2 regions of the Pacificibacter sp. AS14 genome follow, and region 2 is predicted to be linked to the other one. Evidence: riboswitches for the same ligand, from Rfam matches in the RefSeq annotation. Region 2 holds a riboswitch; the other holds the start of a gene.

The links. Region 2 has a riboswitch for FMN ahead of WNY38_RS02045 (6,7-dimethyl-8-ribityllumazine synthase). Riboswitches for the same ligand answer to the same signal wherever they lie in the genome.
Region 1: linked by a shared signal. The riboswitch ahead of WNY38_RS10460 (DMT family transporter) and the one ahead of WNY38_RS02045 (6,7-dimethyl-8-ribityllumazine synthase) in region 2 are both predicted to bind FMN.

What each region holds. Positions count from the first base shown of each region.
Region 1 covers NZ_JBBMQI010000009.1:51,246-66,213, reverse strand. Annotated here, with positions in the region: gene WNY38_RS10515 (pseudouridine synthase) at 1-38, opposite strand, end outside; gene WNY38_RS10510 (nucleoside deaminase) at 162-614, shown strand; gene WNY38_RS10505 (DUF2061 domain-containing protein) at 666-872, opposite strand; gene WNY38_RS10500 (helix-turn-helix transcriptional regulator) at 997-1,845, shown strand; gene gatC (Asp-tRNA(Asn)/Glu-tRNA(Gln) amidotransferase subunit GatC) at 2,045-2,332, shown strand; gene gatA (Asp-tRNA(Asn)/Glu-tRNA(Gln) amidotransferase subunit GatA) at 2,338-3,819, shown strand; gene WNY38_RS10485 (hypothetical protein) at 3,857-4,576, shown strand; gene WNY38_RS10480 (N-acetylmuramoyl-L-alanine amidase) at 4,655-5,281, shown strand; RNA gene rnpB (RNase P RNA component class A) at 5,294-5,701, shown strand; gene WNY38_RS10470 (YHYH protein) at 6,244-7,206, opposite strand; gene WNY38_RS10465 (DUF533 domain-containing protein) at 7,402-8,112, shown strand; gene WNY38_RS10460 (DMT family transporter) at 8,214-9,134, opposite strand; FMN riboswitch at 9,220-9,388, opposite strand; gene rpmG (50S ribosomal protein L33) at 9,631-9,798, shown strand; gene WNY38_RS10450 (GNAT family N-acetyltransferase) at 9,929-10,504, shown strand; gene WNY38_RS10445 (Bax inhibitor-1/YccA family protein) at 10,580-11,353, opposite strand; gene WNY38_RS10440 (DUF1127 domain-containing protein) at 11,570-11,782, opposite strand; gene WNY38_RS10435 (LysR family transcriptional regulator) at 11,904-12,785, shown strand; gene WNY38_RS10430 (NADPH:quinone oxidoreductase family protein) at 12,797-13,771, opposite strand; gene WNY38_RS10425 (helix-turn-helix transcriptional regulator) at 14,112-14,486, shown strand; gene WNY38_RS10420 (inositol monophosphatase family protein) at 14,754-14,968, shown strand, end outside.
Region 2 covers NZ_JBBMQI010000001.1:411,330-426,297, reverse strand. Annotated here, with positions in the region: gene WNY38_RS02100 (cobyrinate a,c-diamide synthase) at 1-390, opposite strand, end outside; gene cobA (uroporphyrinogen-III C-methyltransferase) at 387-1,247, opposite strand; gene WNY38_RS02090 (cobalt-precorrin-5B (C(1))-methyltransferase) at 1,364-2,419, shown strand; gene WNY38_RS02085 (cobalt-precorrin-6A reductase) at 2,434-3,165, shown strand; gene WNY38_RS02080 (DNA-3-methyladenine glycosylase 2 family protein) at 3,162-3,785, shown strand; gene WNY38_RS02075 (dienelactone hydrolase family protein) at 3,785-4,450, shown strand; gene WNY38_RS02070 (HNH endonuclease) at 5,032-5,616, shown strand; gene WNY38_RS02065 (radical SAM protein) at 5,619-6,578, opposite strand; gene zwf (glucose-6-phosphate dehydrogenase) at 6,875-8,329, shown strand; gene pgl (6-phosphogluconolactonase) at 8,326-8,997, shown strand; gene pgi (glucose-6-phosphate isomerase) at 9,096-10,712, shown strand; FMN riboswitch at 10,847-10,983, shown strand; gene WNY38_RS02045 (6,7-dimethyl-8-ribityllumazine synthase) at 11,072-11,542, shown strand; gene WNY38_RS02040 (DUF882 domain-containing protein) at 11,633-12,202, opposite strand; gene WNY38_RS02035 (L,D-transpeptidase family protein) at 12,771-14,420, shown strand; gene lpxD (UDP-3-O-(3-hydroxymyristoyl)glucosamine N-acyltransferase) at 14,605-14,968, shown strand, end outside.

The sequences.
Region 1 (14,968 bases), on a different contig from region 2:
GCGCCGCGGGCGGGTTTTTTATCTGAATCTCGTGTCATGCGCTTGCCATAGCTGGGCTTTGCGCACTTGGGAAGGGGCTTGGTGTGTATCAAGCCTGCATTGGGCGCGTTTTGGGCGCGCATTTGCTTGTCATAGGGTCGTTTTGGCGTCAAATACAGGTTATGAGCTTTAGATCTTACATGGATACGGCCTTGCATGAGGCCCATGCCGCAGCGGCCCGTGGTGAAGTGCCTGTGGGGGCCGTCATCGTGTCGCCCAAGGGGGATATCATCGCCCAAGGTGGCAATCGCACCCGTGAATGGAATGATCCGACAGCCCATGCCGAAGTGGTGGCAATCCGTGCGGCCTGTGCTGTCTTGGGTCAAGAGCGCCTGTCGGGGTATGATTTATACGTGACGCTTGAGCCGTGCCCGATGTGTGCGGCTGCCATTTCCAACGCGCGAATTGCGCGCTTGTATTATGGCGCTGCAGATGAAAAGTCAGGCGGCGTGGCCCAAGGTCCGCGTGTATTTTCCCATGCGCAATGCCACCATGCGCCCGAAGTCTATGATGGGATTTCGGCCCAAGCGTCCGAAGACTTACTTAAAGATTTCTTTGCAAGTCGGCGACGCTGAGCCGTATTTTTAGGTGTTGTCGTTGTGATTTCTTGACCCTTGTGGAGCGTATTAGCGTCCGCGTATGCCCCAAGCTATTTTTGACCAGACAATTTCATGCGCAAAATAGCAGATGAAGCCCACGACTGCGCCAGAAATAGCAATGCTGCCGCCTGCTGCAACTGACCCCGTGAACACAAAGCCAATGAGCGTCATGGTGAAAAGTCCAGCCAGTTGCCACGTAACAGATTTGGCGATGAGTCTGATCTTGCTGTCCATGTGGCGCCCTTTGCGTAAAGTGTTGTGTTGTTATTGGGCTATCGTGAATATCGCGCTATGGACATTAGGGGAATTAGCTGCATAAAATACACTTTACAGATTTTATCCTACAAAGTTGATCGTGATGGACAAGCGTAAACGCGCAACCTTATTTCGAGAACGCCTACAAGACGCGATGGTGCTCAAGGGCGTGACAAAGAGTGCACTTTCGCGCGCAACGCAGGTGGATCGATCTACGATTGGCCAGTTGTTAAATGTCGATCAACCGCGTCTGCCGAATGCACAATTGGCAGCTGAGGCCGCAAATGTATTGGGCGTTAGCACGGATTGGTTGCTCGGTCTCACAAACAGGCCAGAAACCCCAGGTGATATTGTGGCGGCAGCCTTGTCGCTTAGCCCCGCTGAGCGTTCGTCTGCGGATGCGCAACTTCTTGAATGGCATCACGAATCTGCGGGCTATAAAGTGCGACACGTGCCTGCAACTTTGCCCGATATGTTGAAAACCAAGCAAATGTTGGAATGGGAATATGCGTCAGTGCGCGCGCGCCAGTTGCCACAGGCCTACGACGCCCTGCAAGATCAAATGGAGTGGGTGTCCTCTGGTGTGTCTGACTATGAAATTGCGCTACCAATTCACGAGATCGAAGCCTGCGCCGCTGGAACCGCCTATTATGAGGGTGTCGGAAAAGACGTGCGCCATGCCCAGTTGAATTTTATTGCGGATCAATGTGATGAACTGTTCCCGAGGTTGCGTATATTTTTATTTGACGCGCATCGTGTTTTCAGCTCCCCCGTCACCGTTTTTGGTCCAAATCTGGCCGTTATCTATGTGGGGCAATTCTATCTGGCTTTTCGCGAAATCGAGCGTGTTAAATCTTTGTCTAGTCATTTCGATTGGCTCGTCAGAGAGGCCGTCGTGGACGCACGAGGCGTTTCAGCGCATATTCGCGGCTTGATTGAGGCGCAAAGCTGACGGGCAGGGCTGCCGCTGGAGTTGCACAAACAACAACCGCGTGCTGCTGCATTGCGTCACATCAAGTCCCATCTAATCAGACCAGAGCCAAACTTTGTCACGCCATACGCTTGAAGCGCGGGGCGGGGCGCGATAAAGCCAATGCAAATAGATTGAATTGAGCGCCCTCAAAGCGCTGTTGAGATAACGGAGTTGCCCCATGTCGATCGACATTGATACCGCACGCCGCGTTGCATCGCTTGCACGCATTCGGGTTGAGGAAGACGCCCTCCCTGAGCTGGCCCAAGAATTCAACGCTGTTTTGGGCTTCATCGAGCAGCTGTCAGAAGTGGACGTGGAGGGCATCGAGCCGATGACCTCTGTGACCCCGCAGCGCCTCAAGCGCCGCGTCGACGTGATCACCGATGGCGATCAACAGGCCAAAATTTTGAAAAACGCACCAGATGCACGCGAAGGCTTTTTCGCTGTGCCCAAAGTGGTGGAGTAAACGCTATGACTGATCTGAACACACTGACATTGTCCGCCGCGCGTGATGGTTTACGCAAAGGCGCGTTCACATCCTCTGATCTGACTGAAGCTTGCCTGACATCGATCGCGGGCGCGGGAAAGCTTAACGCTTTTGTGCATGACACATCCGAGCAAGCGCGCGAGCAGGCCAAAGCCGCCGACGCGCGTATTGCAGCGGGCGATGCGCCCAGCATGTGTGGCTTGCCGATTGGCGTGAAAGACGTGTTTGCGACCAAAGGCCAGCCAACGCAGGCAGGTTCTTTCATTTTGAACGGCTTTAAACCCGAGTATGAAAGCACCGTGACCTCAAACCTATGGGGTGCGGGCGCTGTGATGCTGGGCAAGTTGAACATGGATGAATTCGCGATGGGCTCGTCGAATGAAAATTCTGTTTACGGTCCTGCGATCAACCCGTGGAAAATTGATGACCGTGATTTGACGCCTGGCGGTTCATCCGGTGGCTCTGCTGCGGCTGTGGCGGCTGATCTTTGCTTGGCGGCGACCGGCACGGATACAGGCGGGTCTATTCGCCAGCCTGCTGCGTTCACCGGCACCGTTGGCATTAAACCAACCTATGGCCGCTGTTCACGTTGGGGCGTCATCGCTTACGCGTCCTCACTGGATCAAGCCGGCCCGATGACCAAAACCGTGCGCGACGCGGCGATCATGCTGGAAGCCATGGCGGGTCACGATCCGAAAGATTCCACGTCCATGGAACTGGCCGTGCCTGACTTTGAAGCGTTGATCACTGGCGACATCAAGGGCAAGAAAATGGGTATCCCTAAAGAATACCGTCTCGATGGTATGTCCGCTGAGATTGCGAAACTTTGGGATGATGGTGCCGCGATGCTGAAAGATGCTGGCGCTGAGATCGTCGATGTGTCCTTGCCTCACACCAAATACGCGCTGCCTGCTTATTACGTTATTGCGCCTGCGGAAGCCTCGTCAAACTTGGCGCGCTACGATGGTGTGCGTTACGGTCACCGCGCGAAAATCGGCGAAGGTGACGGCATCGACGACATGTATGAGAAAACCCGCGCCGAAGGCTTTGGCCGCGAAGTGCAGCGCCGCATCATGGTCGGCACTTATGTGCTGTCCGCGGGCTTCTACGACGCTTACTACAACCGTGCGCGCAAAGTGCGTACCTTGATCAAACGCGATTTCGAACAGGTGTTTGCCGCTGGCGTTGACGCGATTTTGGCGCCAACCACGCCCTCTGCAGCTTTTGGCATTGGCGAAGTGTCCAAAGCGGACCCTGTCGAGATGTATCTCAACGATGTGTTCACCGTGACACTTAACTTGGCGGGGTTGCCTGGTGTGTCAGTGCCAGTAGGTCTGTCTTCGACTGGCTTGCCGCTCGGTCTGCAACTGATCGGACGTCCATGGGAAGAAGGCGATCTGCTGAATATTGCTCATAGCCTTGAACAATCGGCGGGCTTTGTTTCCAAGCCAAACAAATGGTGGTAACTCTTTTGATAACTTTAATTTTCTCGGGGGATGCGTGATGCGTCGTGCCGCTTTTGCTGTGATGTCTTTGGCTGTTTTGGCCGCCTGTGATTCGCCTGTGCCGGACAGTGGCGCTGGCGTTGGTTTTGGAACCTATGCTGAATATCAGGCTCGTCGCGAAGCTGAACTGATCGCTGCTGGTGAAGGGCGCTCCGTGAACGGTTTGCAGCCGATCGCTGGTGAACCCGTGACGGCGTCGACAGCAGATATCGCTGATGAGGCCTTGGCCGCGATTGGTCAAAGCCCCACCAACGTGGGCGCGCCAGCTGATCCGACGGGTCAATTTACATCTGCGCCAATTTCGGCTGGTGTTGAAAATGTGGTGGGCATTTCGGCGGAAAATGATTTTGACGCTGTGGCATCAGAGCGCTCCATCGCACAAGACGCCGCGCGCGTTGCGGCAAACCGCGAGCAGTATCAAACAGTTGCACCAACAGATTTGCCAAGCCGTCCTTCGGGCTCAGGCTCGTCTTTGGTTGAATTCGCGCTGTCGACAACCAACTCAGTTGGCCAGCCTATCTATTCGCGTTTGACCCTTGGGGCCGAGGTCCGTGCGCAGCGCAATTGTGCGAAATACTCATCACCTGACTTGGCGCAGGATGCATTTTTGGCGGGTGGCGGACCAGAGCGCAATGTCAAAGGTATGGATCCTGATGGCGATGGATTTGCCTGTTCTTGGGATCCGCATCCTTTCCGTTTGGCCGCTGGTCGCAATTAATCTCGCATGACTGCACTGTCCTGCCATTCCCAAGCTTCGCCTAACTTTGGTGAACGCAAGGGTGGGGCGGTGCCCGATATCATCCTTCTGCATTACACTGCGATGGCGACAGGGGCCGCGGCTGTCGCACGGTTGTGTGATCCCGAGTTTGAAGTCTCAGCCCATTATTTGATCGATGCTGACGGAAGCATTGTCCGCATGGTCGATGAGGAAAAGCGCGCGTGGCATGCGGGTGCTGGGCAATGGGGCGATGTCACAGACATCAATTCGCGCTCTATCGGGATCGAGCTTGCCAATTGTGGTTCTGTGCCTTTTGCGGCAGCTCAGATGGATGCGCTTGAGGCGCTCTTGCGCGACATCAAGATCCGCCATTTCATCAAGCCTGAGCGCATCATCGGTCATTCCGATATGGCACCTGAGCGCAAAATCGATCCGGGCCCCAGATTTGATTGGCGGCGCTTGGCGGTGCAAGGTTTGAGTGTTTGGCCCGAGGTTTTGGGGGCGCGCAAGGTCGATGAAAATACGTTTTCGTCCGATCTCACGGCCTTCGGATATGCCTGCGGCACGCCTCTTGAGGCGCGCCTGTCTGCCTTTCGTGATCGGTTTCGCCCCCGTCACACTGGCCCCCTTGATGGCACCGATATGGCTCTGGCGGGTGATCTGGCCATGCGCTTTCCCGTTGACCGCGCGCCGCGCACAGCCTAAGTCCCAAATCGCACGGATGGCTGGATGACCGCGGGTTCTGGGTGTGCAAGCATACCGGAACGCGAGGAAAGTCCGGACTCCATTGAACAACAGTGCCGGGTAACGCCCGGCGGGGGTAACCCTAGGGATAGCGCCACAGAGAACAGACCGCCTTCTAAATCGGAGGTAAGGGTGAAACGGTGAGGTAAGAGCTCACCGCGCAAGCGGCAACGCAAGCGGCACGGCAAGCCCCACTGGGAGCAATGCCAAATAGGGGTCTTACGTGAGGTCTGATGTGCGTTTACGCATACCGCTCACAGGGTCGTTCAAGCCCGAGGACCCGGGTTGGCAGCTTGAGCGTATTGGTAACAATGCGCCTAGAGGAATGGTCATCGAGGGGGCAACCCCAGACAAAATCCGGCTTATAGGCCATCCGTGCACTTTTGGATTTGATGTGAGTGAGACTATGATTTTGAAACACTCAATGAGCGCCGTCCAAACAAGCGTCTTGTTATGATTATTTGTATTTTCGGTATGTCCTAATCCGGCACATGCAAGTGAAGCGGTGTTCTGTTCTGTCTTTTTTAAGCCCGTGCGGATTGGCTGCGCGGCTTGGATGGACCTCAGAAAACCATAGAGCTGATGCAAGGCAGAGCTGATGCAAGGCTAGGCGGAAACTTTGTGGGCATCCGTTCCTAGGGATTTGGGCATGTCGACAGGGTTTTCAAAGCCTTCACGTCGCTATGTACCAAATTCACAAGCTATCGAGTGCTTATGACCGCATGGACGCAAAAAGGGGCAGGGCGCATGGCAAATGCCACTGTGCATGGAAGATCCAAGATGTGTGCAATGCACCAAGGTGTTGCGGGATGTTGTCAGATAACACTGCGCCTTAGTCTTATCGGCGCGGTCATATCCCACACCACACTACTGAGGCCACCCTTTGGATAGGGGCCTCAGTAGGCTTCATCAAAGCAATCGTATCAGCGGCAAAGTTCGCTGGATTGCACTTCGCCGTTGTTGGTGACGGTTTTTGTGGTGAAGTCATAGCAGCCGTCTTTGTCTGAGGGCGCGTAGCGGATGTAATATTCTTCGCCTTTATAGGTGTAATCCATGCTGCGTGCGCCATCTGCGTCTTGCGTGAACACAAGATTGTCGACGCCGCCTTGCGGTGGGCGACCTGCTTCCACGCCACCACCTGTGGCCATATCAAGCGGGCGCACCCGTGGCAGTTGGTCAAGTTCAGGCACTTCACCCATCAAACACTGCACGATGTAAGGTGCCTCGGCAGAGGTGTGATAGCGATAGCCAAAAGTGTCATCGCTTTGCCCGTTGCAGATATCAAGATCGCCCTCGGCGACTTCTGTGCCATCTGGGTTGTTGTCGCCATAAATCGGAAAGCCGTCAAATGCCCAACCAATGATCGCGTCATCGCCAGCATTTTCCATCTGGTCGATCATGCAGGTTGGCTTGGCGTGGTAATGGTAATCATCGCCGCGCCCTGCATGGCCACCACAGACATCAAGTTGTTGGGTCTGCAAGGTGTCGTGCTGCGCTTGGTGGTGGGCAAGGTCGGCTTGAGACATTTCGCCGCCTGCTGTGTAGTCATAGATAGGCACTCCGTTGACCGCGACGCCAAGAGCTGCGTCACGCGTGATTGGCGTGCTGCCCATGGTTGGAAACAAAATGATAGGGGCTGCGTATTCTGCGGGCACGGGCACCTGTTCATTGGAGCCAACAATCCCCGTCATCACGTCGTGATCAGGATAGGTGTCTGATGTGATGAACGCGTGGGCATCATCGCAAGTCACCGTCACACTGGCGCCAAAGCCAGCTTCGGCCACCGAGGCTGCTACCGTGGCACAATGATCCTCGTTGGCAGAGGCCGCCGATGCTGCGCAAAGGGCGATTGAGGTGATTAGGGACGTTCTGAAAAGGTGAGGCATCTTTTTTCCAATCAAAGGGCAGGGGGTAAGCCGCATGCTGTTATATAAACCTATACGCGCATCCCTTAAAATTCTGTCGCGAAATTTAGGGGGCCATTTCGCCAATCGTTCCCCCTTAGACTTTAGAATGCTTGGAGTTTTACGGGTTCGCCCCCATATTCATCTCAATGGCGAAACATTTATAAAGGAAGCCCCATGAGCTTTGTTAAAACATTGGCCACATTGGCCGTCGGATTTGTGGCCGCAAAAGGCGTTACGAAAGTCAAAGACATGGGCGGTATGGACGGCGTGCGTGACGCGCTGCGCAAAGCTGGCGATGACGGTGGCATGGCCGACCAGATGGGCCAAATGGCTGAAAAATTTGGCGTCCCAGGTGGTGCCGATGCGATCAAGAAAATGATGGGCACTTTTGGTGGTCAGGCCGCCGATGCCTCTGAGGCGACTGAAGCGGGCCTTGGATCATTGTTTGCGGCCATGGGGAGCGCTGCGACTGCTGGTGCGGGCGGCTTGTCCGATATGTTTGGCGCTGTAACTCAAGGAACGACCTTGGGTGAAGCCGCAGAAGAAAACGCCAAGCTGATGATTCGCGCTATGATTATGGCTGCGAAATCAGATGGCGAGATCGACGCAGAAGAGCGGACCAAGATTTTGGATCACCTCACGGATGCCTCGCAAGACGAGATCGATTTTGTGCAAGCCGAATTGGATGCCCCCGTTGATCCTTTGGCTTTGGCTAAGGACGCGACCGAGGACACCAAGAGCAAAGTCTATTCGGCGGCCTTGATGGCGATTTCTGTCGATACGGATGCGGAAAAGACATTCTTGAACGCTTTGGCGGCAGCCTTGCAGATCGATGCCGTCACGCAGGCCGGCATTCATCAATCGATGGGCAAGCCGGCGCTGTAAATCACGCATATCGAAACATCACATTAAACATCAAAAAAGGGCGATCTTGCGTGCAGGGTCGCCCTTTCGTTTGCAGTCTTTTCGCCTATCTGTTGCGTCAATTACGCGCGTTGCGATTCTTGGCGCAGCAGATAGGCCGATGCCCCTACGATCAACGCAGATCCAAGCCACATCGATCCAGGCGGTACAAAGCCAAAGGCCAAGATGCCAAAGCCCACATTAAGGGGCAGTTTGAGATGATCAAATGGCTGCAAGTAGGCCGCATCCGCAACGCTATAGGCTTTGGCGATTGCGTATTGGGCAAGGGCGGTCAAAAGCCCTGCCACCAGAATCACAAGTCCCGCAATGTCAAACCCGAGCGCAAGGTTGCTCATGCCCGTATCACCACTCAGCGCCAGCGCCAAATTGATGGGTGTCAGCAGCAGCAACAGATAAACAGTGAGGCTCTCAGCGCTTTCCGTCGCGGTCATGTATTTGGTCAACAGGGATGTCAGGGCCCAAAACACAGCTGCGCCCACGGGATAGAGCGCATAGGGTGAAAATTCTTCCGCCCAAGGTGCCAAAATAATCATGCCACCGATGAAGCCCGCGGTCACCGCGCCCCAGCGTTCCAGCGTGGTTTTTTCGCCCAAGAACACTCCAGCCCCAAGGGTGACGAAAAACGGCGACAGCATGATCAAGGCAATGGCCTGCCAAATCGGCACATGGGCAAGCCCTGTGATCCAAAGTTGCACTCCAATGGCCGAGGCGATCACGCGCATGAAATGCAGCATGAATGCGCCAGTGCGCATGGCTTTGATGCCGTGACGGATCACCCATGGCATCGAAATTAAAAAAGCGATGAAATATTGCCAAAAGGCCAGACGGGTCGGAGCGATTCCCTGAATCATTGTGCCAAATTGGCCCAACAAGTTTATTATTGCGAATAAAATACCGGCAAGGACCATCAAAGCGGCCCCCAATTGCGGCGGGGTAAGGCGCGCGCTTGCGGCGGCTATTCTTCTTTGTTTTTGGCGAGTCATGCGGTGTCCTTTCATTTGCGCATAACTCAAGGCAAACAGGACAACTGGGCGTATAGCGCCCCTAAAAAGGCACTTTACCCCCGTTTCCCGCTCTCTTTCATCCGGACTATGACCGTCGGCTCCGGAATTACACCGGATCTGCTGACCCAAAAGTTGGTGAAACAACCCTTGGCGCTCGCGGGCTTGGTCGGCTCTGGTAACCCAGATTTGACCTTACCGCCGGTGGGGAATTGCACCCCGCCCTGAGAACGTTGCGACCCCTATGGTCGCGCTTTAAAATCTATGTCATAGAGGCGCCAAGAGCAATGCATTGTACGCTGTGGGGCATCCATGACGTGCAATGTTTGTTTGGCCATAACGGCCACGCTTGTTTTTTTTGTTGGGACCCCATTGACTCGAGGGCGCAACACTTTAAAAGGCAGGCTTCAAGGATTCCACGGGGTGTCACGCGCAAGTGCCCGACTGACCCGTTGTACGTAAGACTGGAGACATAAAAATGGCTAAGCCAACCACAATCAAAATCCGTCTGAACTCGACAGCAGACACGGGCCACTTTTATGTGACCAAGAAAAACGCACGTACCATGACCGAGAAAATGGTCATGAAAAAGTACGACCCGGTTGTGCGCAAGCATGTTGAGTACAAAGAAGGCAAAATCAAGTAAGCCTGATTTGAACGACAAAATGCAAAAGCCGCGCAAACCCCAAAGGTTCGCGCGGTTTTTCTTTGTTTAAGATTGCTCTCGCGGACTTCCCCAAATCACGACACGCAAGCGTGACACAGGAGATCCCGATATGTGTTTATTACAAGAGAGTCCCTCTATTGAGGGCGACAGTCCTAGCCAGTCTAGCGAACCCCTTAGGGTTCTGCCGCCTTTTATCGTTCGTACAGCTACACCTGCCGATGCCTTGGCCATCGATGGTTTGATCGCTGCCAGCTATGGCGCGTTGATGCGTCCCGTCTATCATGATGACATTCTTGCACGCGCCTTGCCGCGTTTGATGCGCACCGCGCCAAGCTTACTCTCTGGCGGCAGTTATTTTGTCGCCGATGCTGGCGGTGTGCTTTTGGGGGCAGGCGGGTGGTCTCAGGCGACGCCGTTTGGCGGAATTGGTCCCGCAAGCAACGGGCATATGCGCCGCGTTGCGGTGGTGCCGCATGCGATCCGCTCCGGCGTTGGCTCTTTGATTGTCGATCACGCTTTGGCTCATGCACAGACACAGGGCGTAGAGAACATGTTCTGCCTGTCCACATTGGCCGCCGAGGACTTTTACAAAGCCAAAGGGTTCGATGCGACCGGAGAGGTCGAATTGACGCTTGAGCCCGGATTGTATCTGCCTGCCATTCAGATGCGCCGCACGTTGAATTGATATGTCAAATATGTCGAGTGCGCACAAAAAAAGGCCGGTCCTAAGACCGGCCTTTTCATATCTAATGGGGCGTCTTTAGTTGCGGTTGCCGAGAAGGTTCAGCAAGAACATGAACATGTTGATGAAGTCGAGGTAGAGCTTCAGCGCGCCCATGATTGCTGATTTAGCAAGCCATGTTGAGTCCATTGCATGTGCATGTGCGATATAGTCGTTCTTGATTTTTTGCGTGTCAAAAGCTGTGAGGCCCGCAAAGATCAAAACGCCGATGACTGAAATCGCAAAGCTCAACATGCCAGAGCCCAAGAAAATATTCGCGATGGAGGCCACGATCAAACCGATCAAACCCATCATCAAGAATGTGCCCATGCCGGACAGGTCTTTCTTGGTTGTGTACCCAAAGATAGACAAGCCTGCGAAGGAAATAGATGTCACAAGGAATGTCTGTGTGATGGACACGCCTGTGTAGACCAAGAAGATCGAGCTGATGGAAACGCCCATCAAGGCTGCGAAAGCGTAAAAGAACGTTTGCGCGCCAGCGGCGGACAAGCGATTCACGGCCGCGCCAAAGGCAAATACCATGCCGAGTGGTGCGAACATCACAACCCATTTAAGAGGGGACGTGTAAAGCGCCTGACCCAAACCAGTGAGGTACTGACCTTCGCGGAACATCAATTCTGTTGGCGTTGAGGTCACAGCCAAATTGGCGATAGCCCAAGCGGCCAATGCCGTAATCAAAAGACCAACGGACATCGTTCCGTAAACTTTGTTCATGTGGGTGCGAAGACCCGCATCGATATGGGCGGATGAGCGGGCGCCAATGCCTGCATCAATCGTTCTGTAGTCAGCCATTAACTGTCTCCTGTGCGATTTAAAACGTTGTTCCAAGCCGACTGCTTGGTTTCCATACCAATATTGGTGTGATGCCGCATCTTTTCAAGGCTTAAGCGCAGCATCTAGGCGTGAAAACGTAAAAAGACCGCGCCTTTGAACGGGGCGCGGTCTGTATCGCTGATGGTTCGGGGACAATGATTCCAATCAGGCGATATTGGTAAGATGTATCGTGGTTTATTTCATCCAGTGTTGCGGCGCGTCCCAAGTGGGGCGGGCAGATTCCTGTTCGGCTTGGGCGCGTGTGATGCCGATGTCTGACAACATGCTGTCATCAAGGTCTGCCAATGCTGTGCGTTGACGCGCCACTGCGCGCGCTTGGATGAAACGAGCCAATAAGGATTTTGGGGACTTGGTGCGAGGTGTCCGCTGGAGCGTCAATGTAAGCATGGGTTTACCTTCCTATTTGTGATGTTTTGCTGCTTATGTATCATTCATATTGATATGTTTCGTCGATCATCTATGATAAGTAAAATGAATGATTGTTGGTCAATGCATCACGGAGTTTGATATGGCGCGAAATTTGGATATGACAGCTTTGCGGTCTTTTGTGGCTGTCGCTGATTGCGGGGGTGTCACTCGTGCTGCAGGGTTTCTGAACCTCACACAGTCTGCTGTGTCGATGCAGCTCAAACGACTAGAAGAAAGCCTAGACCTTAAACTGCTGGATCGCTCTGCACGCACCATCGCCTTGACCGCAAATGGGGAGCAACTGTTGTCTTATGCACGCCGGATGCTTGATTTGAACGATGAGGTGTTCGGGCGTCTGACAGCGCAAGAGTTTGAAGGTGAGATCACTCTTGGTGTGCCGCATGACATTGTTTACCCTTCGATTCCACAAGTGTTGCAGCAATTCAATCACGCTTTTCCAAGGATGCGGGTGCATCTTGTGTCGTCTTTCACTTTGAAGCTGAAAGAGATGTTGGCAAAAGGCGAGGCTGATTTAATTTTGACCACCGAAGACACCTTGGATGCTGGCGGAGAAACCTTGGCTGAACTTCCACTGGTATGGGTCGGGGCGGTCAATGGGTCTGCGTGGCGTCAAAGGCCGTTGCGCTTGGCGTTTGAGCATAAATGCTTGTTCCGCAAAGGTGTGCAAAAGGCGTTGGATGACGCAGGTATTCCATGGCAGATGGCGATCGAGAGTGATCAATCGCGTACGATTGAGGCATCTGTCTCGGCCGATTTGGCTGTGCATGCAATGCTTGTCGGCTCTACGCCGCCGCAATCAGAGACCGTTCAGCACGGCGGAGCTTTGCCTGAACTGCAAAGCAAACAGGTTAATCTGTACAGTACGGATATGGCGCGCGGTCAAGCCTTCAATGCGCTTAGCGATTTATTGCGCGGATCGTTTGAGATGCGACTCGCCACACGCGGTATCGCAGCGCAATAAGGCGACGAGGGCTAAGGGTTAATAATGACCTTTCCGGTCGCTTGACGTTCGGCCAGCAAGGCAAGGCCTTCGGCTGTTTGAGCCAAAGGCAAGCGGTGCGAAATATGTGGGGTGATTTTTCCGGCAGCAGCCCAGCCAAATAACTGATCCAGAGACTCTGCGACGACTTTGGGCGCAAAATCAAAATAAGCGCCCCAGTAAAACCCAATCAAGGTGATGTTTTTGACAAGCATATGATTGGGTTTCACGTTCGGCAGATTTCCCCCCGCAAAGCCAATCAATACAATACGTCCATCAGGGTTGGTTGCTCGGAAACATGCCTCAAACAGGTCGCCGCCAACGGCATCATAGACCACATCGGCACCACCCAGCGCTTTGATCTTGTCACGTAGGTCTGGATCATCAGCATCGATCAGATGGTCTGCGCCAGCTGCGCGCGCGATCTCAAGTTTTGCAGCCCCACGTGCGATGGCGATCACTTCGGCTCCGATTAATTTCCCAAGCTCGACGGCGGTCAAGCCAACGCCCCCTGCGGCGCCAGTGACAATAAGACGTTCTCCGGGTTGCAATCGGGCTTTATACATAAGCGCCATGTGTGAGGTGCCGTAAGTAATCTGCAAAGCCGCGGCGTCGTTATAAGAAAGAGACTCGGGAAGTGGGATGCACCGTTGAGCAGAGGCGATGGCTGTATCTGCAAGTCCGCCTTGCCCGACGTAGGCCGCCACGCGCATTCCAATTGCAAGATGGCTCGGTACATCAGAACCTAAAGCGACAATATCGCCAGCGAATTCCATTCCTAAGGTAAAAGGCGTAGCGGGTGTGTCTTGATATTTACCGGAGCTCATCAAAAGATCGGCAAAATTCAAACCGCATGCACGAACATCGATGAGGACGTCATGCGCTTTGGCGAGGGGGGCTTCAACTTTTATCAGTTTTGGACTGGCGTCGAAGTCGGCGACTTGAAAAGCGGTGATAAATTCTGACATGGCAAAAGGGTACCTTAAGTCTGCGAGAAATGAATCAGCCGAATTGACGCATTTGGAACTTTGTTCCTTAAGTAGGGTTGGTCGTTTTTTGATCGAATGTATTCGCAAAATGCAAAATTTTTAGGTGTTCGCGCTGAGGTTTAGTCAGAAAATCGATTTTAGCACAAATGAATATCAGTAAAGTTTAAGGAAAAAATACTAAATATACTTTTTTATCAAATGGTTAGTTTTCAGTCCTCATATCCTATCCAAAAAGACAGGTTGAGGAATATCCCGAGTCGGAGGAATTCTGTTACACACGCATAGGTTACTCTGTGTGTCTCATCAAGGAGCGGTAAATATGAAACATCCGGTGGATGTACATGTAGGAAAGCGCGTTCGACATCGTCGTTGGATGGTCGGAATGACGCAACAACAGCTCGCCGAAAAGGTGGGTATTAAATTTCAGCAGATTCAAAAATATGAAACTGGTATGAATCGAGTGTCGGCGTCCCGTCTTTGGGATATTTCCGAAGCCTTGGGTGTACCTGTTGCCTTCTTCTTTGATGGCGTAGATGCATCTGAAACTGGTGATTTGCCTGCGGCAGGGGCTGTTCCCGCAGATATCCTTGCGGACAAAGAGGCGCTTGAACTGGTACGGTCTTACTATTCTATTCCAGAAAACCAACGCCGTCGTTTGTTCGAATTGGCTCGGGTTTTATCCGACGTAGCATGATGTAAGTGGTGCTTTTCGGAGCGTGACCGTTCGATCACTTCGATTTCTTGCAATGGTCCCGATGCCTTACATGGCTCCGGGACCTTCGCACATTTTAGACCCAGTGTTTTATCACTTTTTAGGGGCTTAGCCTTGCATCTTGACGCGTGACATCCGAATGTTTACCGCAAGGTATAGGCACGCGCGCGATCGCCTTTGAGGTTTTACGCCGCATCAGACAGTTTGCGCCGCGCAGATCAAAACACAAAAGGATGTGTTCTCGGTATGATGCAGTTAAAAATTGGCGCAGAGCAGCAAGAAAGCCTTATCGAAACCGCGCATGCCGCAGCAGATGCTGCCCGTGCCATTACATTGCAGTATTTTCGCGGTACATCGCTTGGCACGCAGTCGAAACTTGAGGCTGGCTTTGATCCTGTCACGGTGGCAGATCGCGGTGCCGAAGAGGCCATGCGCAAAATTATCAGCGAGATGCGCCCCGATGA
Region 2 (14,968 bases):
GCTTTGCGCCATACGCGACGCGTCAATGACCAAGATCACCGGAATATCGAATACACGCGCCAAATCAGCTGAGGCGCCTTTGCCATCCAATGCTGGATCAAGGTTAGGGGCGCCATCAAACAGTCCCATCGCGCCCTCGATGATCAATGTGGTGTCAGCATCACTTTGGGCAAGAGATTTCAAGCGGCTCGGACACATCGCCCAAGCGTCCAGATTAAAACAGGGCTGGTCACAAGCGGCCTCATGAAAGCGCGGATCGATGTAATCAGGGCCGGATTTGGCCCCACGCACAGCAAAGCCACGCTGCGTTAAAGCACGCAAAATCCCCAAAGTCAGCGTGGTCTTGCCCGACCCCGAACTGGGGGCTGCGATCAAGACAGCACGGGTCAATCGCGCAGCTCTGCGGGTTTGCCGCGTCCCAAAGGATCAAGATTGCGCGGTTTTTCACCTCGCTCCAAAGCCTGCCAATCCAACACCTGACGCATCAAGACTGATCGCCCCACGCAAATAATTGCGGGCGGCCCCATTTCGGTATTTGCGATGTCATCAAGCATCGTGCCCAACGTGGTTTCTAGCACCTTTTGATTTGGCGTTGTCGCTTGGGATACGATCGCAACAGGTTCATCCAGCCCACGACCAGCCCCAAGCAGGCCTTCGCAGATAGACTGCGCATGTTTCATGCCCATATAGATGACCAAAACACCAGACGCGCGCGATAAAGCATCCCAATCCAAGGTCTTCGTTGCCTCGCCGGTTTGATCGTGGCCGGTGACAAAGGTCACAGACTGATTCACATCGCGGTGGGTCACGGGAATGCCAGCATAGGCCAAGCCGCCGATGCCAGCAGAAATGCCTGGAACAATACGCACATTGATGCCGCGTTGGATCAAAGTTTGCGCCTCTTCGCCGCCACGTCCAAACACAAATGGATCGCCGCCTTTCAGACGCATCACCCGTTTGCCTTGCTGGGCCAGTTCCACCAGAGTCAGCGAAATATCGATCTGCTTGGCAGAGGGTTTACCACCACGTTTGCCCGCATATATTTTTTCAGCGTCATCGCGCGCCCATTGCAAAATCTCAGGCGCGACCAGCGCGTCATACACAATCACGTCTGCTTGGCGCAGCGCATTCACAGCGTGCAATGTCATAAGACCGGGATCACCGGGACCTGCGCCGCACAGCCAAACCCATCCAGGTTCGATCGCGGGCCAATTGCCTGTGGGCAAAGTGAGTGTTGATTCTGTCATAATCGATTTATGACGCAGCGCGCGGGGCTAGGAAAGGCCCGACAGATGCAAGAGCTGGGCCTTTGGACAAGAATACGCATAGCAATTCGCCGCACGCCCGTTTTATAGTCGGCACAATGACAGATGAACCCACACCATTGCGCCGCGGCTGGACCACGGGCGCTTGTGCCACCGCCGCCACGCGCGCGGCCTTGATGCAGCTGTGGGGCGAGGGCTTTCCCGATAAGGCGCGCATCACCTTACCAAAGGGCGAGCGGCCTGAGTTTGCGTTGTCTTATAAGAACTTTGGAACAGATTGGGCCGAAGCTGGCATCATCAAAGACGCAGGCGACGATCCTGATGTCACGCATGGGGCCGAAATTCGTGCCCGTGTGACGCGCTCCAATGGCGGTGTGGTGTTCAAAGCAGGCGCAGGCGTTGGCACTGTGACCAAAGCGGGCCTGCCGATTGGCGTGGGCGAACCTGCGATCAATCCTGTGCCGCGCGACATGATGACAGCGCAAGTTGTCGAGATGGCTGCGCGTTTGGGCCAAAGCCCTGATATTGAAATTACGATCTCTATCCCTGATGGCGATAAAATCGCCCTGAAAACATGGAACCCGCGCCTTGGCATTCTGGGCGGGTTGTCGGTTTTGGGCACCACGGGCGTTGTGCGACCGTTTTCCTGTGCCGCTTGGATCGCCTCTATTCATCGCGGTGTTGATGTGGCCCGCGCCGAAGGCTTGATGCATTTGTCTGGTTGCACTGGGGCCACGTCTGAGCGGGTTGTTCAGGCGCATCATGGACTTACTGACGCGGCGATGCTCGACATGGGAGATTTCGTTGGTGGGATGCTGAAATATCTCGTTAAACATCCTGTGCCACGAGTCACCATTGGCGGCGGTATCGGCAAAATCGCAAAGCTCGCCCAAGGTGAGATGGATTTGCATTCAAAACGCGGCCAAGTGGATTTGCAGTTTTGGGCGGACCGTCTTGATTTGCCTGAGATCGCCTCGGCCAATACGGCCCTTGAGGCGAGCCAAATTGCAAGGCCTATTTTTGCAAAAACCGTGGCCGAGATAGCATTGAAAACCGTCAATGCGCGGTTCAAAACCGCCTTTGACGGCACATCAATAGAGTATGACATCGTGGTGATTGACCGCGCAGGTGCCATTTTGGCCACAGCTTCTTAAGAAAGACAAAAGCTATGATCCTACTTCTCGCGGGCACCGCAGAGGCGCGCAACTTGGCGGGCTACCTGAAAGACGCTGGCATTGCTTGCGTCGCATCCTTGGCGGGGGCGACACGCAACCCGATGGATCTTGGCGTGCCAACGCGCATCGGTGGGTTTGGCGGCGCAGAAGCATTCGAGGCCTTTTTGATCGGCGAAAACATCACGGCCGTGATCGACGCCACACATCCGTTTGCCGATAAAATCACCGCCCGCACGGCGCAGATTTGCCAAGACCGCGCCCTGCCGTATTTGCGTTTTGAGCGTGCACAATGGATTTCACGCACAGGGGACGCATGGCATCGCGCAGATACTTTTGCCGACTTGGATCGGTTGATCCCTAAAGGCGCGCGGGTGTTTGTCGCGACGGGGCGTCAAAGCCTTGATCACTACGGGGCTTTTGCTGACCGTCATCTGATGTGTCGCGTGATTGATCCGCCAACTGTGCCGTTTCCTTATCAAAATGGTGAATGGATCATCGGGCGCCCACCGTTTTCAGAAGCACATGAACGCGAGATATTTGAACGGCTCAAACCCGATTGGCTTGTGGTGAAAAACGCAGGCGGGGCAGGTGGCAAAACCAAACTGGCCGCCGCACGGGCTTTGGGCCTTCAGGTGGCGATGATGACGCGGCCCGAAGCGCCTGCGGGAATCGAGCGGCGTGAACAGATTTGCGACGCGCTGGAATGGGCCGAGCAATTCGCATGAGGCGCATCACCTGTCAGGCGGATGTGGATGCAGACGCCGCAATCTTGGCGACAAAGTACCCGCAGTTCACCAAAGCTTATGGTCTAACTGGGCAGCTACCTTTGCGGCTGCGCAAAGATGGCTTTGAAGAATTGATGTCCGCGATTGTCTCTCAACAGGTTTCTGTCGCCTCAGCCAAGGCCATTTGGAAGCGGGTTGTGGATGCTCAGTTGCACACGGAAGCAGCCGTGAGCAGCGCCTCGGATGAAGACCTGCGCGCTTGCGGATTGTCGCGCCCTAAAATGAAATATGTTAAAGCTTTAGCAGAGGCAAAAATCGACTTTGAAGCTCTGCGTGCGGCCTCAACCAACGAGGTGATTGCTGTTTTGACTGAGGTCAAAGGCATCGGGCGCTGGACGGCCGAGATTTACGCCAAGTTTTCGCTTGGGCACGCTGACGTCTTTGCCGCCAATGATTTGGCCCTGCAAGAAGCGGCAAAAATGCTGTTTGAACTCGACGCGCGCCCGAACGAGAAACAGATGCGCGCCATGGCCGCAGACTGGGCCCCCTATAGGTCTGTTGCAGCGCGGCTTTTATGGGCCTATTACCATGTTGAGAAAACCCGAGAAGGAATACGTTGATGTCTGTGCTCGATCATAAAATGAAAGAAAGCCAATCCGGCTCGGCCCACTCGGTTGTGGTGTTTTTACACGGCTATGGGGCCAATGGTGCGGACCTTTTGGGTCTGGCAGATCCTATGGCTGAACATATGCCGGACACGATTTTTTATTCCCCTGATGCACCTGAGCTTTGTGCTGGCGCGCCTGGTGGGTTTCAGTGGTTTCCCATTCCTTGGATTGATGGATCATCAGAAGAGGAATCGCGGGTCGGCTTGGAGCGCGCGTCGCACGAATTGAATGCCTATTTGGATGATCTTCTTGTCGATCTTGATCTTGAGCCTGCCCAAATGGCCATCGTTGGCTTTTCCCAAGGGACTATGATGGCGCTGCATGTGGCGCCGCGCCGCGAAGATGCGGTCGCAGGTGTTGTTGGCTTTTCAGGGCGTTTGCTTGAACCTGAGATGCTTGAAGACGAATTGCGCGTGAAAATGCCTGTTTTACTGGCCCATGGCGATGAAGACAACGTCGTGCCGCCGCAGTCTATGCCGGATGCAGTGCAAGCTTTGGAAGCTGCAGGGTTCGAGAAGGTTTATGCACATTCGATGGAAGGGACTGCGCATGGAATCGATCCTGAAGGGCTTTCAGTCGCTTTGGCGTTCTTGCGTGAGCGCCTTGGCTACGAATAAACGCAACGTTCGGTGAGGGATTTGCGCTTGCTTCGACATAAAAAAGCCACGTGCTTTCAAGTTCCCTTACGTTATTTACTCTAATTTTATGTTTTTGGCCAAATACTGACAGAACCACTTGACGATTTGCGCCATATTGTTACCCTTTTGTTAAGAACCAGTTGGAGGAGAGTCCCATGGATATGATTATTACTTTGAGTGCCGCATTTGTTTTGTTGATTGCTGGCGTCGCGTATTTTCCTCAACCGCAGCCACGCAAAATTCGCGTCCGCGTCGAAGACAAGCGTCGCTAGGGTTTCAGCTGCGAACAGCTTGACGTTCGTTTGAAATATCGGGTGTGTCTATTGTTGATTGCACCGCGCCAAATCAAAGATCGTATGGATTTCCATACGATCTTTTTTTGTGCAATCTGTCACACTGACGTCATCACATGCGTCTTATTATTCAGCCCATGCCGATCATATATACAGGGGTCTTGTCAGTATTAACCCCCGATATATAGTGGGACATGTCTAGGACGCGCGTTTGACCGCAGACGCCCGTGCCTCGGCTCGTTGAAAGAGGTGCGATTGGAAGTGCAAATGGACAGTGATTTTCGAACCGATTTTGTCAGAGAACCGAATATTCGCAAGGCGCATCCTGCTTTGGTGCTCAATGCCGATTATCGCCCCTTATCCTATTACCCTTTGTCTTTATGGCCATGGCAGGAGGCAATCAAGGCTGTATGGCTTGATCGCGTTGAGATCGTCGCTGAATACGACCAAGTGGTGCGCAGTCCCAGACATGAAATCAAGATACCGTCTGTTGTCGTCCTTAAAGATTATGTCAAACCTCAAAAGCGCGTGGCCTTCACGCGCTTTAATTTGTTTTTACGGGACGAATTTTGCTGTCAGTACTGCGGATCTATGGGCAATCTGACCTTTGATCACGTGATCCCGCGGGCAAAGGGCGGCATCACATCTTGGGAAAACGTGGTCGCAGCCTGTCAGCGTTGCAATTTGCGCAAAGGGTCGAAATCTTTGCGCCAAATAGGTATGAAGCTGCGTAAAACGCCGCGCGCGCCGGAATGCGAGCAGTTGCGCAATGTCGGACGCAAGTTCCCGCCAAACCATTTGCACGACAGTTGGATCGACTTTTTGTATTGGGATTCAGAACTGGAAGCCTAGGCTTACGCCGAACAAGACGCGCCGCCCAGCACACAGAATTTCGCACAATGTGGGTGGTTTAAGGCCACGTCTTTTTCAGCCTCTTTCAAGGTCGCACCCAGATCGAATTGACGGTCATAGGGCAAGAGTGTGCAAGCGGCGACAGACGGTTTTTCGCCTTTGCGTTTCACAACCATGCGCGAGCTTGAACACATCACGCTGTCGGGGGATTTGTTCAAAATGCTCCAGCACGCTGTCGTAATTTCAGGCACTTCAATTGAAGCATCCATTTCGGGAAAAATTACAGTCATTGCAGGGTCTTGCGCGTCGATCTTATAGTCGCGTGTTTGGAAAAGTTTGGCAAAACCAGTGCGCGCTTCGGTATCTGTTTCATCCCACAACGAGCGCGCCGCGACGGCCATGGTGAAATCGTTGTCTCGCAACCAATCCATGCCGTCCAAAGTTCTAGAAAAGCTGCCTTTGCCGCGCATTTCGTCATGGTTTTCTTCAGACCAATGATCGAGCGATACCCGCAAAGTCAGTTTATCGGGAAATTCAGCACTCAACGCTAACAGCCCTGCTTTCATGGAGGGGCGCTGCATTGGGACCATAGCGTTTGATAGGATCAGCACCTCATAGCCGCGTTCCAAAGCAGCGCGCGTGATGTCGATCATTTGCGGATTCATGAAAGGTTCGCCGCCGGTAAAGGCGATCTCGCGCAAGGACCAGTCTAAGGTGTCCAATTCATCCAAATAGCCACGCACTTCGTCAGCAGAAATATAAACAAGCGCATCATTCGTGGGGGAGCTGTCGATATAACAGTTAACGCAAGTGATGTTGCACAAAGTGCCCGTGTTGAACCACAGCGTCTGCGGGTTGCTTAAAGACACAGTTGCGCGGGTGTCACCATCAGCAGTTACCTTAGGATCGATGAATTTTTCACCATGAGGCCAATTTGGGCGGGTCGCGTCAAAGTCTTTCATTGGGTCGTCCGTTGTGACTGGTTTTATCTGTGGTATGCGTTTGTTACATTATAGAAAAGTAAGTTTTGGTCATTCAACGGCATTGTGAACAGGCCTTATTTTATTGGTGAAATGGTATGCCAAATTGATTGCAGACGAATGGTAAAACGGATGCTAGACTTTGCTGAAATGGGAAGTTAAACCGTAAGCGTTAGCGCTAACGACAATTTTAAAAAGAACTGTCACGGCGTTGGAATACAATGGTGACGGCGGCTTCACGCAGACTGTGCCGCTTGAACGCACAAAGGAGACACATCATGGTGTCACGCGTCATTCCAGTCGAAAACTTCGACTTGGTTATTTTTGGCGGCACGGGCGATTTGGCCCGCCGCAAAATTTTGCCGGGCTTGTACCGCCGTTTTTGTTCCGGTCAAATGCCCGCCGAGGCGCGCATTATCGGCGCTGCGCGATCTGACTTTGATACGCCAGAGTTTCGTGACCTTGTGCGAGAAGCGATCCATGAGTTCTCTGAAAAGAACGACTGCGACGAGTTCAAAATCGAAGAGTTTTTGGCGCAGTTGCATTACGTGACCATCGACGCAAAAGGTGAGGACGGTTGGCCTGAGTTGAAATCTTTGATGCGTGATGACGTGGTCAAGGCCTTCTATTTCTCTGTCGCGCCTAGCCTGTTTGGCGCCATCGCAGAGCGTTTGCGCCTGAATGGTATTTCCGACGCAGACAGCCGTATCGTGGTTGAAAAACCTTTCGGGCGTGATTTGCCAACTGCCAAGGCGCTCAACGCTGATTTGGCTGCGCATTTCGACGAGACACAGATCTACCGCATCGATCACTATCTCGGTAAAGAAACCGTGCAAAACCTTATGGCTGTGCGGTTTGGCAATATTTTGTTTGAACCTTTGTGGAACGCGCAATACATCGACCACATTCAGATCACAGTGGCTGAAACCGTCGGTGTGGGCGGACGCGGTGAGTATTATGATCGCGCTGGCGCCATGCGCGATATGGTGCAGAACCACTTGATGCAGCTGTTGTGTTTGATCGCGATGGAACCGCCAAGCAAATACGACCCTGACGCTGTACGGGATGAAAAGCTTAAAGTTATCCGCGCCTTAGAACCTATCGCGCCACATCACATCGTGCGCGGTCAATATGACGCGACGGATACAGACCAGTCTTACCGCGAAGATGCGGGCGATCCCAAATCGCGCACGGAAAGCTATATCGCGTTGCGTTGTCAAATCGCCAACTGGCGGTGGGCCAACACGCCGATTTACATTCGTACCGGCAAGAAACTCAAAGCGCGCGCCTCTGAAATTGCTGTGGTGTTCAAAGAGACCCCGCATTCAATTTTTGGCGAAGAAGCTGGCACCCACGCCAATGTGTTGCGCATTCGTTTGCAGCCCAACGAGGGCATGACATTGCAAGTGACGATCAAAGAACCAGGCCCTGGTGGCATGCGTTTGATCGATGTGCCGCTTGATATGTCTTTCGCCGAGGCTTTAGACGATGCCGACGCGGATATTCCAGACGCCTACGAGCGTCTGATCATGGACGTGATCCGTGGCAACCAAACCCTGTTTATGCGCGGCGATGAAGTCGAGGCAGCTTGGGCATGGACCGATCCGTTGATCAATGGATGGAAAGCGCGCAACGATGTGCCAAAGCTCTATGACGTCGGTTCTGCCGGACCTGAGGACGCTGCACTGATGCTGAAACGTGAAAACCGCACGTGGCGGGAGATCAAAGAATGAACTTTGTCGATTATGTTGACCGCGATGCTTTGATGCTTGGTTTGGCTGATATCATCGCAGGTGAATTGACTTCGGCGCTGGATCATTCCGATCGCGCGTCTTTGTGTGTCCCTGGCGGCACCACGCCGGGGCCGATTTTTGACACTTTGTCAGGTGTCCATTTGGCGTGGGATCGCGTTGATATCTTGCTCAATGACGAGCGCTGGGTGCCCGAAACCTCTGATCGTTCGAACACGGCCTTGCTCAAGCGCCGCTTGATCTCAGGGCATGCCTCTGGCGCCAATTTGATCCCATTGCATACAGATGTCCCAACGCCGGAAGAGGGCTTGGATGGCTTGATGTCTGCCGTGGATGCAGCTTTACCACTTGATGTTTTGGTGCTTGGCATGGGTCTTGATATGCACACGGCCAGCTTGTTCCCCGGTGCAGATCAGCTTGAACTGGGCTTATCTGATAAAGCGCCGACATTGCTTGCCATGCGCGCACCCGGCGCACCAGAACCTCGGATCACATTGTCTGCACGCGCTTTGAAAACGGCTGTGTCGACCCATATTTTGATCACGGGGGACGAAAAGCGCGATGTCTTGGAAAAAGCACGTAAGTTACAGCCGTTCGACGCGCCGATTGCTGCGTTTCTACGCGGTGCCACTGTGCATTGGGCGCCGTAAAACAGGCGGTCTATGCGACGCTGATGACGCTTTGATCCCATTAGGGACACATAAACTGTTTTAGACTAAAACGGGGTCACACCCTGATAGGAGATACCATGTCCGTTGATTTTTCCGGATTGAAAGCATTAAACGCTGCCGCCGCTGATCGTCACATTCTGGATCTGTTTGCCAGTGATGCCGCGCGGGCCCAGTCGTTTTCTGTCGAAGCCGACGGGCTTTTGTTTGACTACTCGAAAACCAATATCGATGCAGCGCAAAAGGCCAGCTTGATTGATCTGCTCGAACAAGCAGACGTCGCAGGCAAACGCGAGGCAATGTTCTCGGGTGAGAAAATCAACGACACCGAAGGGCGCGCTGTTTTACACACGGCTTTGCGCAATTTGGATGGCGATGACATCATAGTTGATGGCACTGGCATTATGAAAGGTGTGCGGCATGTTTTGGCGCGCATGGACGATTTTGCAGATCGCGTGCGCCGCGGGGACATTACGTCATCCTCGAATGCGCCGTTTGAGAATATCGTCAACATCGGGATCGGTGGATCTGATCTTGGCCCTGTGATGGCTTATGAAGCGCTTCGACCTTATGCCAATGGACCGCAGTGTCACTTCGTTTCAAACGTCGATGGCGCGCATATCTATGACGTTCTCAAGGGGCTCAACCCCTTGACGACACTCGTTATTGTCGCCTCCAAAACATTTACGACGATCGAGACTATGACCAACGCCCAAACCGCACGAGATTGGCTTGTTGAACGTGTCGGCGAAGAAGGCATTTCACGCCACTTTGCAGCGCTCTCAACGGCACGTGACAAAACCGCGGCCTTTGGCATCGATCCTGACCTTGTGTTTGGGTTCGAGGATTGGGTTGGCGGGCGCTATTCCGTCTGGGGCCCGATTGGTCTGCCCTTGATGCTAGCTATCGGTCCGCAACATTTCGCGGATTTCCTGCGTGGCGCGCAAGCGATGGACACACATTTCCGGACAGCACCTTGGGCTGAAAACCTGCCAGCGCTCTTGGCTTTGACAGGCATTTGGCACAACCAAGTCTGCGGTCATGCGACGCGCGCGGTTCTTCCTTATGAACAACGTCTTGTGCGGCTGCCCGCTTATTTGCAGCAATTGGAAATGGAAAGTAACGGCAAACGGGTGTCGATGGATGGAGAAGATCTGACATTCAATTCCGGTCCTGTAGTTTGGGGTGAGCCAGGCACAAATGGCCAACACGCGTTTTACCAGCTGATACATCAAGGCACCCGCGTTGTGCCTTGCGAATTCATGGTCGCTAAATACGGTCATGAAGCAGGTCTTGAGCACCAACATGAATTGCTTGTGTCTAATTGCTTGGCGCAATCCGAAGCGCTGTTGCGTGGGCGCTCGTTGAGTGAGGCGCGTGACATCATGAGTGCCAAAGGGTTTGAGGGCGCTGAACTTGAACGCCAAGCTCGTCACCGCGTATTCCCGGGCAATCGTCCGACAACAACATTGGCTTATGAACGCCTAACGCCTTTCGTTTTGGGGCAAATCGTTGCGCTCTATGAACATCGTGTCTTTGTCGAAGGCGTGATCTTGGGGATTAATTCTTTTGATCAATGGGGCGTTGAACTTGGCAAAGAGCTTGCCGTCGCATTGCAGCCTGTGTTGGCTGGAACTGAATCAAGTGCTGACAAAGATGGATCAACGCAGAGCCTTGTAAAGTTTCTTAAAGTCTAAGCTATTCATTATGATTTTGATTGGGCTCGCGGGGAAACTTCGCGGGCCTTTTCTATGCCAATAAGTCGCGATCAAAGGGCTGTGCTATCCACTGCGTTGCCCTTGACCTTTTTCTTGAGCAGCCCTAAATTCAAATCAGTTCTCAGGGCGGGGTGTAATTCCCCACCGGCGGTTATAGTCCGCGAGCGCCTCGCACTTAAAAATGCTTGGGTCAGCAGATCTGGTGAAATTCCAGAACCGACGGTTAAAGTCCGGATGGTAGAGAATGGAATGCGGGCAGGGGGCTTTGGCTCGTCGTTCGTGTTCCTTCGAGCTCTGGGACCTAACAGTGTAAACTCAAGGGTTCCAAAATGACTGATATGACTTCAAACTTCGAAACTTCTTCTCCTCGCATAGCGTTTATTCGCGCCCGCTGGCATGCGGATATTGTGGATCAAGCCCATGTTGGCTTTGTCGCACAAATGACTGCGCATGCGCCAAGTGCTACCACTGATGTTTATGATGTCCCTGGTGCGTTTGAAGCGCCTCTTTTGGCAAAGCGCTTGGCCAAAACAGGTAAGTATGATGCGATTGTTGTCGCGGCCTTAGTCGTTGATGGCGGTATTTATCGCCATGACTTCGTCGCTGACGCTGTTGTCTCTGGCTTGATGCAGGCGCAGCTGGAAACAGAAGTACCAATGTTTTCGGTGTCATTGACGCCGCACCATTTCCATTCCACTGAAGACCACATCAAGTTCTACACAGAACATTTTGTGAAAAAGGGTGCAGAGGCCGCAAATGCAGTGCGTGATATTCTCGCGCTCAAACTGCCTGAACCTGTGTCGGCGTAAATCGTATCAGTTGATGATACATTGTGAAAACAAATGAGCCGCCCTTTGGGGCGGCTTTCGTTTTTGATGCTCAATGATTAAAAACGTCGTTTAGCCGTTCCAAGTGCGGATAGGACCACAATCCATATGCACAAAGTTTGAACCACGATAGGTTCCAACACCACCCGCAGAACAGTTTTTGGCGGCAGAGGCCATTTGGCTTACGGAGCGAGATTTCAGGCGCAAATCAGCGGCTTCGCCTTTCATGTGGAGGGAGTTCTTGGCTACCCCGCTTGAGCGAGAGCGCAGCATGTTATTGGTTTCAGGAGAGCGATAGCCGGAGAGCAGCATGTAAGGCTCATTCACGTCCATCAACCCATGCGCGGCAGCCATGATATCAATTGTGCGAGCGTCGATTGATTTCACTTTATTGTTGCGCCAGTCGCGGAAGAAATAAGTGACTTCCTTGAGAGCTTCGTTGATGTACTCGCCTTCGACCCAGTAAATTGTATCGATGCTTTCACCTGTACGGCCTGAATACATACGAAGTCTACGGATGTCGCCTGAACCGCGCAAGAACCCCGCCGCGTTGGCATAAACTGGAGCGGCGGAAAGGGTGACTGCTGCAAAACTTCGCAAAAGCGTGCGCCGTGTGATTGCGCTGGACTTGTTTGTCGTCATGATCTCAAGCGTCCCGTTCTTATCATTCCCGCCTCAACGCGGTACATTCCTATGTGCCGTTTTTACGACATTCTAACTCATTCACAGCCGTCAACATTGACCTAGATCACCCCCAAATCGGAGACTCACAGCGTCGCGGCGTTGTTTCAAGGCTCACTCAAAACGAAACCAAAGTTACACCAGATAAAAGCTTCGCTAACCAAAACCTTGCCAATTTCTTTATTTGGCCTAGCTGATTTGCATTTCTTAAAGTCAATGATGCTACTGTCAGTGTTATGGCACAAAGTGAATCGCCCTCCAAGCATCCCTTTATAGAGAGGCACTAAATGGCCGAAAAGTAGGCAAAAATTTGCGCATATAGAACGTATTCGAGCGCAAAAGACCCGCAAATTCAACTTCTCACTCAGCCTTTAAAGGGAAAATCAAGGGGAATCGTGCGGGAAATCGATCACGATAAAATGTGTGCTTTGAGTATCACAAGGGGCATTTCTGACCAGTTTTCCCCTCACGCTCGCACCCAAAACTATGTAGTTTAGACGCTAGTTTACTGTCTTTTTTGAGGATTATTATGTTTCTCTCTTTGGTGCCGCGCATTTCGTATGCTGCGCGATTGACGTCTGCCGCGTCACAAAGCTTACGGTTCGGTTTCATCGCCATTCTCTCGATGGCCTTCATTTCGGCGGCCCCTGATCGGGTCTCCGCTCAGCAAGTCACTGCAATGATGCAATCGATTGCAGAAGCGGCATCAAAATCCAAAGACCTGTCGGAATATTATCGTGCGACAGGCTACAAGCCTATATTTGCCGATAATTCCAGTCGCGCTCGCAGTCGGCGTCAGGCATTGTTGCGCGCACTAGATGGCGCGCCGGATCACGGTATCGCACCGTATGACACAAGCCTGTTGAAAGCCAATATGCGGTCTATAAAATCAGAACGCGATTTAGGCCGCGCCGAGGTGGCCATGGCGACTTTGTTCTTGGACTACGCGAGAGACATGCAGACAGGCCAATTGGTGCCATCGCGTATTGACAGTGGTATCGTGCGTCAAGTGCCGTATCGTGACGGTGTGTCGCTTATGGACAGCTTTGCCAAGTCAACGCCGGCAGCATTTTTGAAAAGCCTGATGCCAAAATCACCTGAATATACACGGTTGCTAAAAGAAAAGCGCGTGCTTGAAAAAACCCTCGGCAATGGCGGCTGGGGTCCGCAGGTTGGCGGCAATAAACTTGAGCCAGGTCAGTCCAACGGCAACGTAGTGGCATTGCGCGATCGGTTGATTGCGATGGGATACCTTAATCGCAACGCGAGTACAGTCTATGACGCGAGTATTCAAAAAGCTGTTCAATTGTTCCAACAACGTCATGGATTGTCAGCGGATGGTGTTGCTGGCGTGGGAACATTGAAAGAGCTTAATATTGAGCCTGCGCAACGCCTTGCGTCTGTTCACGTGGCTCTTGAGCGTGAACGCTGGATGAATATCGAACGTGGCACACGTCACGTTTGGGTGAATGTCACAGATTTTTCGGCCAAGATCATCGATAACGACAGTGTCACATTTGAAACGCGTTCAGTTGTTGGTGCCAATGATTCCAACCGTCGTACGCCTGAGTTTTCAGACGTTATGGAACACATGGTGATCAACCCAACATGGAATGTGCCGCGCTCTATTGCGGTTCGTGAATATCTTCCATTGATGAAAAAGAACCCAGGGGCAGCTGGTCATCTTCGTCTGGTGGATTCTCGTGGTCGTACAGTGGACCGTGCAAATGTGGATTTCAATTCCTACACAGAAAGAACCTTTCCGTTTAATCTGAAGCAGCCACCGTCAGACGGCAATGCCTTGGGATTGGTGAAATTCATGTTCCCAAACAAGTACAATATCTACCTGCACGACACGCCTGCAAAAAGCCTGTTTTCACGCGAGTCCCGCGCGTTCTCACACGGGTGTGTGCGTTTGAAAGATCCGTTTGATTTTGCTTACGCATTGCTTGCAAAACAGTCTAACGATCCCGTGGGTCTGTTCCAGTCACGTTTAAAATCTGGCGTTGAATCTGTTGTGGCATTGGAAGAGCAGGTGCCTGTGCATATTGTTTACCGCACGGCTGTAACGGTTGCGAAAGGTGGCATGGAATACCGTCGTGACGTTTACGGACGTGACGCGAAAATTTGGTCTGCTTTGCAAAAACAAGGCGTTCAGTTGCGCGCTGTTGGCAGCTAAACGAAAGTTTTTTTATACTCGTTTATGTTTTTATACTCGTTCAAGGGCGTCCTGCGGGGCGCCCTTAATAGTTTTTTGAATTGGATCTTTGACAAAACTTGGGGCCATGTTTTGCCTCGGTCCTTTCCATGTTGGCCTTGAGGCATTATGTCAAAGTAACTCAGGTATTTTCAAAGGTTTCATCATGACTGGCATCACGATTTCAGACTTAGCAAAGCGCATTGGCGCGCCATTTGAAGGCAATGGCGCATTGGTTGTGACCTCTGCCGGTGAACCTAAAACAGCTGATGCAGGCCACATTGCTTTGGCGATGGACCCTAAGTTTGCACCAGCCTTGACCACAGGTGCTGCGCGTGCCGCGGTTATTTGGGAGGGCGCCGATTGGCAGTCTTTCGGGTTGGAGGCTGCTATTTTGGTGCGCCGCGGACGTTTGGCAATGGCAGGGATCACCGCAAGCTTTGATGCGGGTCTTGGGCTTGCGAAAGGTGTTCACCCCAGTGCCGTCATCGACCCTTCAGTGACACTTGGCGACGACGTTTCAATTGGTC